DNA from 2 places in the Mesorhizobium sp. BR-1-1-10 genome. Region 2 is predicted to be linked to the other one. Evidence: predicted binding sites of a transcription regulator. Region 2 holds the regulator's gene; the other holds the start of a gene.
What was found. The regulator PhoB, encoded in region 2, activates phosphate uptake and scavenging genes when phosphate is short. The targets are predictions, from matches to a motif close to TGTCATNNANCTGTCAT.

Region 1 (7,233 bases), on a different contig from region 2:
ACGATTGCTTGGACCGGCGACGGCAACAATGTGCTGCACTCGCTGCTCGAGGCCTCGGCACGGTTCCGCTTCAATCTCAACGTCGCCGTGCCCGAAGGCAGCGAACCGGCGCAGAAGCATGTCGACTGGTCCAAGGCGCATGGCGGCAAGCTGCATTTCACCCGCTCGCCCGAGGAAGCCGTCGACCAGGCCGACTGCATCGTCACCGATTGCTGGGTGTCGATGGGACAGGAACACCGTGCTCGCGGGCACAATGTCTTCTCGCCCTATCAGGTCAACGCGGCGCTGATGGCCAAGGCCAAGCCGGATGCATTGTTCATGCACTGCCTGCCGGCCCATCGCGGCGAGGAAGTGACCGACGAGGTCATCGACGGGCCGCATTCGGTGGTCTTCGACGAGGCCGAGAACCGGCTCCATGCCCAGAAGGCAGTGCTTGCCTGGTGCCTCGGTGCTTGAAGTGTCTTGGTGCTTGAAGTGTCTTGGGGCTTGAAGTGTCTTGGGCGCCCGAAATGCCCAGGCGCCTGAAATGCCCAGGCGCTTGATCTGCGGCGGCGCGATGCCTATCTGCGCCGCATCACGCAAATCAAGCGCGTTTGGACGCATGTGCCCACCAGGGCCGCATGGCCGCGCCCTGGAGCTTTGTCATGTTGGAAAGCCATCAAGTGACTGAACATCACCCCAAACTCGGCGAGTTCGGCTACGCCGGCGACGATCACGTCGTTCCCTTCGAGGTCGGTCCGCTCGACGTGCGCGGCCGCACGGTCCAGCTTGGGCCGATGCTCGACGCCATCCTTGGCCGCCACGATTATCCCGAGCCGGTCGCCCGCCTGCTGGCGGAAGCCTGCGTGCTGACCGTTCTGCTCGGCACCTCGCTCAAATTCGAAGGCAAGTTCATCCTGCAGACCCGTACCGACGGGCCTGTAGACATGCTGGTCGCGGACTTCTCCACGCCCTCGGCACTGCGCGCCTATGCACGCTTCGATGCGGATCGGCTCGAAGCACTGGTCGCGGCAGGCGAGACGTCCCAGCAGACGCTGCTTGGCAGCGGCGTGCTGGCGCTGACCATCGACCAGGGCGCCCATACCCAGCGCTACCAAGGCATCGTCCAGCTCGACGGCGAAACGCTGGAAGACGCGGCGCGCACCTATTTCCGTCAGTCGGAACAGATCCCGACCGATATCAGGCTCTCGGTCGCCAAGCTGCTGACGCCCGGGATCGGCGGCGCGCGCGAGCAATGGCGCGCCGGCGGCATCCTGGCGCAGTTCCTGCCGCAATCGCCCGAGCGCATGCGCATTCCGGACCTGCCGGGTGGGGACGGCGATCCGCGCGAGGAAGTCCACGATCCGGCCGATAATTCCTGGCAGGAACTCCTGGCCTTGCTCGGCACCATCGAGCCGACCGAATTGATCGACCCGACCATCGGCGCCGAGCGGCTGCTGTATCGTCTGTTCCATGAGCATGGCGTGCGCGTCTTCGGCGGCGTTCCCGTGGCCGATCAGTGCTCATGCTCCCGCGACAAGATCCGTGGCATCCTCGAAGGCTTCTCCGCGCAGGAGATCAAGGACAGCACCGAGGATGGCGGCATCCATGTCGCCTGCGAATTCTGCTCGACGCAGTACGACTTCGATCCAGCCGAGTTTGCGGCTCAGTAAAGCGTTTCCTTCTCTCCGTTCCGCGGGGAGAAGGTGCCCGAAGGGCGGATGAGGGGCGGCGCGACCGTCGGCCCTCAGTTCACTGTGCGCCTTGTCCCCGGCAGATCGAGCGAGAAGGCTGGGATGGCGATGTCGAACGTCTCGCCGCGCTTGTTGCGCATCGTGTAGCGTCCGACCATGATCCCGGAGGGTGTCGAGAGCGGGCAGCCGGACGTGTACTGATAGCTGTCGCCGGGATTGAGTTCCGGCTGGTCGCCGACAACGCCCGGCCCGCGGACCTCCTCGACCCGGCCGGCACCATCGGTGATGTGCCAATAGCGCGACAGAAGCTGCACGAACTCGTCAGACTGGTTGTCGATCGTTATCTGATAGCCCCAGACGTAGCGGTTCTCCTGGGGATCTGAACGATCCTCCAGATAGAACGGCCTGACCTGCACTTCGATGTTGCGCGTCACGGCGCGGTACATGAGCGGCTCCAAAACAATCCGACGACTTTCGACGCTCGCGGTGAGCAGGTCAACGTGCGCGTCCTGTCGCGCCTGGGATTGAAACGCAGGTGCCGGCAAAGAATGTCATTTAAGTGACACACGACAATGGTGGTGTGCGCGAACCGGGCGACTCGGCCCTCTGTCGAACTGTTGAAAACGGCCGCGACGCGGGCCGACTTCCGGAGTGACCAGATCTCGATGGAACTCACTCTCATATCCGCCTCGCTTTCGACCGCACTCATCCTCTCAAACGCTGCCAGCATCCTGCTTGCCGCTTCACAGCTGAAACGGCGCACCACGATTGCCCCGCCGGCGGGCAGATCGCCGGCGGTGTCGATTGTCGTCCCGTCGCGCGGCGTCGAGCCATTCACACATGAGACGCTGGAACGCGCCTTCGCGCTCGACTGGCCACGCTACGAACTGATCTTCTGCGTCGCCCATGCCGACGACCCGGTGGTCAAACTGATAAACAGGGCGATTGCCCGGTTTCCGCAGGTGCCGGCCCGGCTGTTGATCGGCGACGACCGTGTCAGTGCCAATCCAAAGCTCAACAACTGCGTCAAAGGCTGGGAAGCGGCGCGCCACGACTGGGTCATTCTTGCCGATTCCAACGTTCTGATGCCGAGGGACTATGTCGAGCACATGATGGCGGCGTGGCAGCACGGTACCGGCCTTGTCTGCTCGACGCCGATCGGCTCCAGGCCAGATGGTTTCTGGGCCGACGTCGAATGCGCCTTCCTCAACACATTGCAGGCCCGCTGGCAGTATGCCGGCGCGGCGCTCGGCCTCGGCTTCGCGCAGGGCAAGAGCATGCTGTGGAAGAAGCCGATGCTGGACGCCAATGGCGGCATACGCGCGCTGGCCGCCGAGATCGCCGAGGACGCCGCCGCAACCAAGCTGGTGAACGGCCTCGGCCTGCGTGTCAACCTCGTTGCCGCCCCCTTCGAGCAGCCGCTCGGCCAGCGCACGTTTGGCGAGATCTGGTCGCGCCAGGCCCGCTGGGCGCGCCTGCGCCGCGTCACTTTCCCGCTGTTCTTCGCGCCCGAGATCCTGACTGGTGCGGCGGTCCCGCTGGTTCTTGCGCTGATTGCCGCGGCGAGCGCCGGCATTAGTCTCTGGGCGACCGCGATTGCCGTGCTGGCTGCGTTCTATCTTCCGGAATGCGCTCTGGCCCTGGCCAAGGGTTGGCACGTCTCGACGGGCATGATCGCGGCGACGGTCGCGCGGGACGTCATGCTCCCGGCCATCTGGGCGCGCGGCTGGCTCGGCGGCGCCGTCGACTGGCGCGGCAACGCCATGACCATCCGGACCAAGACGGCGGAACTGGAGGAGACGCCGTCGAGCGCCTGATCGCTGCTGACGACGCTTCCTGGACGAAACCTATTTGGCGGCCTTCAAGGCTTGGGCGATATCTTCCAGCAGATCGTCCGTATCCTCCAGGCCGACCGACAGCCTGAGCGTACCTGGCCCGATGCCGAGTTCGGCGCGGGCCTCATCGCTGAGGTTCTTGTGGGTGGTCGTCGCCGGATGGGTGATCAGGCTCTTGGCGTCGCCGAGATTGTTCGAGATCAGCACGATGTCGAGGGCGTTCTGCAGGGCGAAGGCCGCCGGCTTGCCGCCCTTGACGTCGAGGCAGATCAGCGTCGAGCCACCCGACATCTGCTTCTTGACGATATCGGCCTGCGGGTGGTCGGCACGGCCGGGATAGATGACGCGGGCGATCTGCGGCTGCCCGGCCAGGAAGTCGGCGATCCTGCCGGCGCTCTCGGTCTGCTGGCGCACGCGCAGCGGCAAGGTTTCCAGGCCCTTCAGCAGCGTCCAGGCGTTGAACGGCGACAGGCTGGGACCGGTGTGGCGGAAATAGTCGTGCAGGTTCTCGTCAATCCACTTCTTGTCCGACAGGATGACGCCGCCCAGGCAGCGGCCCTGGCCGTCAATGTGCTTCGTGGCCGAGTAGACGACGATGTGCGCACCAAGCTGCAACGGCTTCTGTTGCAGCGGCGTGGCAAAGACATTGTCGACGACCAGCCGCGCGCCGATCGAATTGGCAAGCGAGGCGACGGCAGCGATGTCGACGACCTCGAGCGTCGGGTTGGTCGGGCTTTCCAGGAAGAACAGCTTGGTGTTCGGCCTGACCGCCTTTTCCCAATTGGCGATCTCGGTGCCGTCGACCAAGGTCGCCTCGATGCCATAGCGCGGCGCCAGCGTCTCGACCACCCAGCGGCAGGAGCCGAACAGCGCGCGCGCGGCCACGATGTGGTCGCCGGCCTTGACGCTGCACAGAAGGGCAGCCGTCACCGCCGCCATGCCCGACGCCGTGGCGCGCGCGTCTTCGGCGCCTTCAAGCGCGCACATGCGCTTTTCGAACATGTCGACGGTCGGGTTGGCGTAGCGCGAATAGATGAAACCAGGCTCTTCGCCCTTGAAGCGGGCCTCGGCGGCCTGCGCCGTCTGATAGACATAGCCCTGGGTCAGGTACATCGCCTCGGAGGTTTCGCCGAAGCCGGAACGCAGGGTTCCGCCATGCACGAGTGCCGTCTGAGGTTTCCAGTTGCGCTTCTTGGTGCTCATCGCTTTGTTCCAGACACAAAAAAACCGGCCGCGAAAGTCGCAACCGGTCCATACGGCCTTGCGGCCCGACGGTCCTTTAGCGACTTGTTTAACGTGGCTGCAAGCCGACCGGCCAAATCACCACGGGATAACGACCCTTTAGACCCGCGCCACGCTTGCGTCAATTGCCGGCTTCATTAAGACGTTTGTACCAAGGCAGGTTCCGCAGAAGTGCCCCGCGGTTTTGCGGCAAGAACCTGCAACAAACAAGAACCTGCAAACGAAAGAGACCAGTCTTGGGGCGGAGCCAGACTTTGCGGCAGACAGGCATTCTTCCCGATCAGGACATATCGGCGCTGTTCCGGTCCGGCGCGCTGAAGTCGCCGCGCGCGCTTGATGCCGACCAGATCCAGCCGGCGAGCCTTGATCTCAGATTGGGCGAAAAGGCCTGGCGGGTTCGCGCCTCGTTCCTGCCCGGTCCCAACCACAAGGTGTCGGAAAAGCTCGATCGGCTGCAACTGCACGAGATCAGTCTGACCGAAGGCGCGGTCCTCGAAACCGGCTGCGTCTATATTGTGCCGCTGCTCGAAAGTCTGGCCCTGCCGGCTGACATTTCGGCCTCGGCCAATCCGAAGAGCTCGACCGGGCGGCTCGACATCTTCACCCGCGTCATGACCGATCGGGGCCATGAGTTCGATAAGATCGCCGCCGGCTACAACGGTCCGCTCTATCTCGAGGTCAGCCCGCGCACCTTTCCGATCATCGCGCGCACGGGTTCGCGCCTGTCTCAAATCCGCTTTCGCACCGGCAACGCGCTGCTTTCGGAAGCCGAGTTGCATGAGCTGCATCGTGCCGAGATGCTGGTCGCCACGGAGCCGCCGAACATTTCCGGCGGCGGCATCGCGCTGTCGATCGACCTCAATGGCGACAAGGATGGGTTGGTCGGCTATCGCGGCAAGCACCACACCGGCCTCGTCGATGTCGACAAGCGCGCCGCGCAGGATGTCCTCGACTTCTGGGAGCCGATCCACAAGAGCCGCGCCGGCGAACTGGTGCTCGATCCCGACGAGTTCTACATCCTCGTCAGCCAGGAGGCGGTGCATGTGCCGCCGCTCTACGCCGCCGAGATGACGCCGTTCGATCGGCTGGTCGGCGAGTTTCGTGTCCATTATGCCGGCTTTTTCGATCCGGGTTTCGGCCATTCGGCGGCCGGCGGCACCGGCAGCCGGGCGGTGCTCGAAGTGCGCAGCCACGAAGTGCCGTTCATCCTCGACCACGGCCAGATCGTCGGCCGGCTGGTCTACGAGCATATGCTGAAGCGACCGCAGGCGCTCTACGGCACCGATCTCGGCTCGAACTACCAGGCGCAGGGCCTGAAGCTGTCAAAGCATTTCCGCGCCGTGCGCTAAGGTTGAAGCTGCCGACCTCGCTCTTGTGGGAGAGATGCCCGGCAGGGACGTGACTGAAACCTATTGCCAGATCGGCGGGACAGCGCCCCGCTCTGGCTTGCCAGCCATTCCCCACGAGAGGGGAATCACGCGCTCATGGCTTCAAAGCGCCTTCACCGACACCTTCACCGGCTTCTCGATCTCGAGCGGGTTGCGCAGCGGCAGTCCGAAGTCCCCGGCCTCGATCTCGAACACGTCGCCGGCCTCCGTCTTGATGCCGTCGGCGAAGGATAGCGTCGCGGTGCCGAACATATGCACATGCACGTCGCCAGGCTGGCGGAAGGCCGAATATTTGAAGTGGTGGTGTTCGAGATTGGCGATGGTGTGGGACATGTTCGTTTCACCCGACAGGAAGGGTTTCTCCCACAATGCCTTGCCGTCGCGCAGGATGCGCGACGTGCCGCGGATGTCCGAAGGCAGGTCTCCGATCAGGATCTCCGGGCCGAAGGAGGCATTGCGCAGCTTGGAATGGGCGAGGAAGAGATAGTTGACGCGCTCGGTCACATGGTCCGAGAATTCGTTCGACAAGGTGAAGCCGACGCGGAATGGCGCCCCGTCATCGCCGATGACATAGATCCCGGCGACCTCTGGTTCCTCGCCAGCATCCTTGGCAAAGGCCGGTGACATGAGCGCCGCGCCAGGCGCGACTGCCATGGTGCCGTTGCCCTTGTAGAACCATTCCGGCTGCACGCCGACCTGGCCTTTCGCGGGCTTGCCGCCTTCCAGTCCCATGCGGAACATCTTCATGGAATCGGTAAGTTGCTCCTCGCCGTCGGTGCTGAGCTTCTTGTGCATGGAATCGCGCGTCGCCGCCGACCCCAGATGCGTCAGCCCGGTGCCGGTCAGGTGCAGATGCGCCGGGTCGGGGTGATTGATCGGCGACAGCAGGCGCCCCCTTTTGTAGGCGGCGTCGAGATCGATCGTCTCGCCAAGCCCCTTGCGTTCGATCAGGGCGGCCAGGCCGACGCCGGTGCGGGCAGCCTCCATCGCCAGCGAATAGACGCTGCGCGCCCCGTTGATGATCCGGGTCTTCCCGCCGCTGCGGGCAACGACACGGATCGTCTCGGCGTCGTCGAGAATCTGCGAGATCAGCAT
Region 2 (7,233 bases):
GGTTGGCGGCGGCATCGACATTGTCGGCCAGCGCCAGCGTCTGGTAGATCGTCTCGATACCGTATTTCTTGGCGTCGCGCGGGTTGGAAATCGCTGCCTCCTCGCCATTGACGAAGATCTGGCCCGCATCGCGTTTGTAGGCGCCGGACAGGATCTTGATCAGCGTCGACTTGCCGGCGCCGTTGTGGCCGAGCAGTGCCACGACCTCGCCGGGGAAAAGATCGATCGAGGCGTCGTCGACGGCGCGGATGCCGCCGAAGGCGATCGAGATGTTGCGCATGTCGACCAGCGGCGTGCCAGTGGGCGCAGTTGCGAGGGCCCTTACGGGAGCGGTTTTGTCAGCCATGGTCGTATCCCTAAACCCGCTTGCGATAGACGGTGTCGAGCCAGACGGCGATGACCAGCACGGCGCCGACGACGATGCTCTGCAACGGCGAATCGACACCGAGCAGCACCATGCCCGACTGCAGCGACTGCATCAGCAATGCACCGAGCATGGCGCCGATGATGGTTCCCGAGCCGCCGGCAAGCGAGGTGCCGCCGATGACGGCCGCGGCAATGACCAGCAGCTCATCCAATGTTCCCAGCACATTGGTGGACGAGTTCTGCCGGGCCGACGAAATGGCGGCGGCGATCGTGGCCAGCACGCCCATGATCATGAACACCTTCATGGTGATCCAGCGCGTGTTGATGCCGGCGAGATTGGCCGCTTCCGGATTGCCGCCGATAGCAAAGACATAACGGCCGAAACGGGTGCGGTTGGTGATGAAGGTCATGACCAGACCGACGGCGACCGCCATCAGCACCGGTATGGCGATGCCGTGGGCGATGAACAGCCCGCCCTCCGGCACGGTGATGTTGTTGGCGGCCGCGTACCGGTTCACGATCCCGATCGGCCATGGATAGGAGTTGGCCAGCCAGACCGCGCCCATGATGACGGCGCAGGTGACGACGCCGAGCAGCGTCTCGGCCCAGATCGGCCGCAGGGGGAAGCGGAAGCGCTTGCGCTGGACCCGCCCGTTGAACAGCGCGAACACGACGGCCAGGCAGGCGACGATGCCGACGACCCAGCTCCAGGTGGCGCCGATCGATCCGGCCGGTCCGCCGCCCATAAGCTGGAACGTGGCGTCGAGCGGTGCCACCGTCTGGCCTGACGTGACCCACCAGGCGGCGCCGCGCCAGACCAGCAGGCCACCCAGCGTGACGATGAAGGCCGGCACTTCGAGATAGGCGATGACGAAGCCCTGGAAGGCGCCGATCAAAAGCCCGAGCGCCAGACCGATGACTAGTGCCAGGACCCAGATCCATGGGTTGCCGAGTTCAAGTCCTACGAACCGAACCAGGAAATGTACCTGCGCAAAGCCCATGACCATGCCGATCAAGCCCTCGGCGGAACCGACGGACAGGTCGATGTTGCGCATGACGATGACCAGCACCATGCCGCAGGCCATGATGGCGACCGCGGACGTCTGCACCGACAGGTTCCACAGATTGCGTGGCGTGAGGAACGTGCGGCTGTCGAAATCGAGCGGATTGACACCAAGACGCAGGCTCGAAATCACATGCAGCGCGACCCAGATCAGCAGCAGCGCGCCGATCATGCCGAGCATGCGGGTATCGATCTCGGTCGCCTTCAGGAAACGCGCGACCGCGCCGAGTTCCGACGCACGCGCCGTATCGGCCTGCGAGGTTGAGGTCGTGTCGGTCATGATGTCCTCCCAGCGGCTTGCCGTCTGACGCGGAGCCGGACCAGAGCCCAGAAGTTAGCCGCCAGCGGCGGAAACACAAATCTTGTCGGGAAAACGCCGCGGCTTGGAAGCAATTCCAGGAAAAGTGCGTAAGGGTTTTTCGTCCGGAATTGCGAAGACAAGGAAATTGGAACGGCCAGTGTTCAGAACACTGACCGTTCCACGCCGCGGCGTTTCCGACTTTTCAGGCGATCAAGCTCAGTTGCAGGCCGCGACGCTGCCCGCGGCAACGCCCGTGCAGACTTCGTCCTTCTTGATCCAGCCGGCGTCGATGACGAGGTTGAGATTGTCCTTGGTGATGGCCACCGGGGTCAGGAACAGCGACTTGACGGTGTTGCCGCCAGGCGTCGTGAAGTCCTTCACGCCGGCGATGTCGGTCATCTTCTTGCCGTCGGCGAGTTGCGAGGCGATCTCGGCGGCGTTCTTGCCGAGTTCGCGCGCGTCCTTCCACACCGACACGGTCTGGGTGCCGAGCGCGATGCGGTTGAGCGCGGCGTGGTCGCCGTCCTGGCCGGAGACCGGCACGGTGCCGGCGAGCCCCTGCGCCGTCAGCGCCGCGACGACGCCGCCGGCGGTGCCGTCATTGGCGGCGACCACGGCGTCGACCTTGTTGTCGTTGGCGGTGAGGAACTGTTCCATGTTCTTCTGGGCGTTGGCGGGCAGCCAGCCGTCCGTATAGGCTTCGCCGACATTCTTGATCTTGCCGCTGTCTATGGCCGCCTTCAGCACTTCCATCGAGCCCGAGAACAGGAAGTCGGCATTCGGATCGGCGCCGGAGCCCTTGATGAAGACGTAATTGCCCTCAGGCTTCACCTTGAACACTTCGCGGGCCTGCATGCGGCCAACTTCCTTGTTGTCGAAGGTCAGGTAGAAGACGTCCTTGTTCTCGATCAGGCGGTCATAGCCGACGACCGGAATGCCCTCGTCGAGCGCCTTCTGTACCGCCGGGCCGATGGCCGACGCGTCCTGCGCCAGGATGATCAGCGAATTGGCACCCTGCGAAATCAGGCTCTCGACATCGGTCAGCTGCTTGCCGGGATTGGACTGCGCATCGGCGGAAATGTACTTGTCGCCCGCGGCCTCGATCGCCTTCTTCATGGCCGCCTCGTCGGTCTTCCAGCGCTCCTCCTGGAAGTTGGACCACGACACGCCGATGACCTTGTCCTTTGCCTGCGCGACCGACGCCAGCGTCAGCGACATGGCGACACCCGCCAGAATGGCGACTGTGAATCTCTTCATGATATCCTCCCTGCGCCCGCGTGTGGCGCGACCAAACTGGCCCTAAGGCCGGCACAAAGGCCCTATTTTTTCGAGCCTCGAAAAAACACTGGTCCATCGCCTGAGCACTGTCAACATTGATTCTGACGCATTTTGAGGTGCCAGAAGCCTTTTTTCGAGCCCCGCAATAAATAAATGACAGCCCCAGCCGCTTCTGCCAGTATTCGACCCGTTGCCGGAGGTGTTCGAGGGGGCGTCAAGAACCACGGCGACGGGGAGGGAATGATGTCGGTCGGAATCCGCCACGACGATCTGCGCCGGCGCAACCGCGCAATGGTGATTGGAGCCGTGCGCCGGGGTGGCCAGCCCTCGCGCACCGAGATCGCCGCTACTACCGCCCTCAGCCACTCGACCATATCGGCGATATCAGCCGACCTGATCGGCGAAGGTATCCTGAGCGAAGGCAAGCCGAACGAGGCCGGCTCACTGAAACGCGGCCGGCCGCAGGTGGGCCTTTGTCTCAACCCCGAGGCCGCGGCGGTCATGACCGTGGTGCTGTCGCTGAATTTCCTCTCCGTCGCCCTCATCGACTACGCCGGCCAGGTGATATCGGAGGAGCAGCGCCGGCTGGACACGCTGACCATGTCGCGCGAGGCGCTGATCGGCGAATGCGTGGCCATCGTCCGGCGCCGCCTCGAGGATCCCGACCTCGATGTCGCCAGCATTGCCCGCATCGCGCTGGCGATCCAGGGCATCACAGACACCGAGGCGCGCGCCATGCTGTGGTCGCCGATCACGCCGCAGACGGACATTGCCTTCGCCGATATACTCGAAGCCGAATTCGGCATCCCCGCCACCATGGAGAACGACTGCAACATGATGGCTGTGGCGCTGCGCTGGCGCGACCCCGAGCGCTACCGCGACGACTTCATCGCCATCCTGCTCTCGCACGGCATCGGCATGGGCCTGGTGCTGAAGGGCGAGCTGTTCACCGGCACCCATTCCTCCGGCGGCGAGTTCGGCCACATGATCCATCGCCCGGGCGGCGCGCTCTGCCGCTGCGGGCGGCGCGGCTGCGTCGAGGCCTATGCCGGCAACTATGCCATCTGGCGTAATGCAGGAAAGATGGGTGAGGACGCCAAACCGGTCGACGTCAGCGACGCCGACATGCGCGCATTGGCGGCTACGGCGCGCGAAAGAGACGGACCGGAGCGCGAGGCCTATCGCAAGGCCGGCGAGGCGCTGGGCTATGGCCTTGGCAGCCTGTTCGCGCTGATCGATCCGGCGCCGGTTGCGATGGTCGGCGTCAGCGCCGCCGCCTTCGATCTGATCGAGCCGGCCTTGCGTGAGGCCATCGCCCAGACCGCCGGCGGCCAGCATTCGACGTCGATTTCCTTCGATACAGAGCCGAACGAATTGCCGCTGATCCGCGAGGGCTGCGCCATGCGCGCGCTCACCTTCGTCGACCAGGAGATCTTCGCGCCGGGCGTGCAGGTGAGATCCGGCAAGAACGTGGCCTGATCTCAATCCTCGCGGATTGCGTAGCCCGCGCCACGGATGGTGCGTATCACATCGGGCATGCGGCCATTGTTGACCGCCTTGCGCAGGCGGCCGACATGCACATCCACGGTGCGCTCGTCGATGTAGATCGTCTCGCCCCAGACATTGTCGAGCAACTGGCTGCGCGAGAACACGCGGCCGGGATGGCGCATCATGAATTCGAGCAGCCGGAACTCGGTCGGTCCGAGCCGGATCTCGCTCTTCTTGCGATAGACCCGGTGCGATTCGCGGTCGAGCACGATGTCACCGACCTTGAGCACGCTGGACAGCACTTCCGGCTTGGCGCGGCGCAGCAGCGCCTTGACCCGGGCCATGAATTCCGGCGTCGAGAACGGCTTGACCAGATAGTCGTCGGCGCCGGTCGAGAGGCCGCGCACGCGGTCGCTCTCCTCGCCGCGCGCCGTCAGCATGATGATCGGCAATCGCTCCGTCTCGGGCCGCATGCGCAGGCGCCGACAGAGTTCGATGCCGGAAACCGCCGGCACCATCCAGTCGAGCACCAGGAGGTCGGGCACGTTTTCCTGGAGGCGTATCTCGGCTTCGTCGCCGCGTGTCACCACCTCGACCTGGTAACCCTCGGACTCCAGGTTGTAGCGGAGGAGCACGCCCAGCGGCTCCTCGTCCTCCACCACCATGATGCGTGGCGCGATCATCGATCGATCATCCCTGCCGTCAAGCCGCCGGCACCGACATCGCCGTCTCGTCCTGCTTCGGACGGTTGGCGGGCAGTTGCGTGCCGGTCAGCACATAATACGCATTCTCGGCGATGTTGGTCACATGGTCGCCGATGCGTTCGAGATTCTTGGCGCAGAACAAAAGATGCGTGCAAGCCGTGATGTTGCGGGGATCCTCCATCATGTAGGTCAGGAGTTCGCGGAAGACCGAAGTGTATTTGACGTCGATGCGTTCGTCGTCATTCCTGAGCTTGGCGAGGGCGGCGGCATCGCCCGCCGCATATTCCTCGACGACGCCCTGCACCTGGATCAGTACCAGCTGCGCCATGGAGTCGATGGAATGCGACAGGTCGCGCGGCGTGGCGGTGAGGCCGACCGAGCCGACGCGCTTGGCGATGTTCTTGGCAAGGTCGCCGATGCGTTCGAGATCGCCCGCCATGCGGATCGAGCCGACGACATGACGCAGATCGTCGGCCATCGGCTGGCGCTTGGCGATCAGGGTGATGGCGCGATCATCGAGTTCGCGCTGGCGCGCGTCCATGATGGCGTCGTCGGAGACGACGCGCTGTGCCAGCGCGTTGTCGGAATTCAGCAGCGCCTTGGTGGCGCCGCCGACCATCGTGCCGGCGAGATCCCCCATGTCGCTGATCAGCCTGCTGATCTGTCCGAGATCCTCGTCGAAGGCTGCGACTGTGTGTTCGGCCATGATCCTGGTCCTCGTATGCGTGAGATCAGCCGAAGCGGCCGGTGATATAGTCCTGCGTGCGCTTCTCGCGAGGCGACGTGAAGATTTTCTCGGTTTTGTCGAATTCGACCAGCTCGCCCAGATACATGAAAGCCGTCTGCTTCGACACGCGCGCGGCCTGCTGCATGTTGTGGGTGACGATGACGATCGTGTAGTCGGCCTGCAACTCGTCGATCAATTCCTCGATCTTGGCGGTCGACAATGGGTCGAGCGCCGAGGCCGGCTCGTCGAGCAGGATGACCTCCGGCTTGACCGCCACGGTGCGGGCGATGCAAAGCCGCTGCTGCTGGCCGCCCGACAGGCTGAGGCCGCTGGCGTTGAGCTTGTCCTTGACTTCGTTCCACAGCGCGGCGCGTTTCAACGCCTGCTCGACACGGCCGTCCATCTCGGCCTTGCCGATCTTCTCGTAGAGGCGGACGCCGAAGGCGATGTTCTCATAGATCGACATCGGGAACGGCGTCGGCTTCTGGAACACCATGCCGATCTTGGTGCGCAACAGGTTGAGGTCCTGCGAGCGGTCGAGAACGTTCTGGCCGTCGAGCAGCACCTGACCCTCGGCGGTCTGCTTGGGGTAGAGCTCGTAGATGCGGTTGAAGACGCGCAGCAGCGTCGACTTTCCGCAACCCGATGGTCCGATGAAGGCCGTCACGCTGCGCTCGGGCAGCGACAAGGTGATGTCCTTCAGCGCCTTCGACTGGCCGTAGTAGAAATTGAGGTTCTTGACCTCGATCTTCGCCTTGGCGGCTGCGTCTGTCGCAATCGTCATGTCTGGAGACAACATCTGGCTCATTTGTCCTCTCTGCGTCCGGTCAGGCTGCGCGCAAAGATGCTGAGCGCGAGAACCGTCAATGTGATTATGAGTGCGCCGGTCCACGCCAGTTGCTGCCATTCCTCGTAAGGGCTGAGAGCGAACTGGAAGATGGTCACCGGCAGGCTGGCCATCGGCGCATTGAGATTGCTCGACCAGAACTGGTTGTTGAGCGCCGTGAAAAGAAGTGGCGCCGTCTCGCCGGAAATGCGGGCAATGGCCAGCAATATGCCGGTGACGATGCCGGACATCGCCGCGCGGTAGGCCACCGAACGAATCACCACCCAGCGCGGCGCGCCAATCGCCGTGCCGGCCTCGCGCAAAGCGTTCGGCACAAGGTTGAGCATGTCCTCGGTGGTACGCACCACGACGGGAATGACCAGGATGGCCAGTGCCACGGCACCGGCGATGGCCGAGAAATGTCCCATCGGCCGCACCATCAATTCGTAGACGAACAGGCCGATGATGATTGAGGGCGCC

Region 1: LB555_RS15410 (ceramide glucosyltransferase) is a predicted target of PhoB. The motif match lies at 2,223-2,239, and genes of this name have one in related genera.

What each region holds. Positions count from the first base shown of each region.
Region 1 is NZ_JAIUIL010000006.1:287,225-294,457, reverse strand. Features, by position in the region: gene argF (ornithine carbamoyltransferase) at 1-456, shown strand, start outside; gene LB555_RS15420 (Hsp33 family molecular chaperone) at 621-1,652, shown strand; gene apaG (Co2+/Mg2+ efflux protein ApaG) at 1,727-2,119, opposite strand; gene LB555_RS15410 (ceramide glucosyltransferase) at 2,339-3,490, shown strand; gene LB555_RS15405 (O-succinylhomoserine sulfhydrylase) at 3,521-4,711, opposite strand; SAM riboswitch at 4,768-4,845, opposite strand; gene LB555_RS15400 (2'-deoxycytidine 5'-triphosphate deaminase) at 5,005-6,099, shown strand; gene araD1 (AraD1 family protein) at 6,241-7,233, opposite strand.
Region 2 is NZ_JAIUIL010000014.1:119,229-126,461, reverse strand. Features, by position in the region: gene LB555_RS26040 (ATP-binding cassette domain-containing protein) at 1-346, opposite strand, end outside; gene LB555_RS26035 (sugar ABC transporter permease) at 357-1,709, opposite strand; gene xylF (D-xylose ABC transporter substrate-binding protein) at 1,947-2,987, opposite strand; gene LB555_RS26025 (ROK family protein) at 3,252-4,487, shown strand; gene phoB (phosphate regulon transcriptional regulator PhoB) at 4,490-5,179, opposite strand; gene phoU (phosphate signaling complex protein PhoU) at 5,199-5,906, opposite strand; gene pstB (phosphate ABC transporter ATP-binding protein PstB) at 5,932-6,735, opposite strand; gene pstA (phosphate ABC transporter permease PstA) at 6,732-7,233, opposite strand, start outside.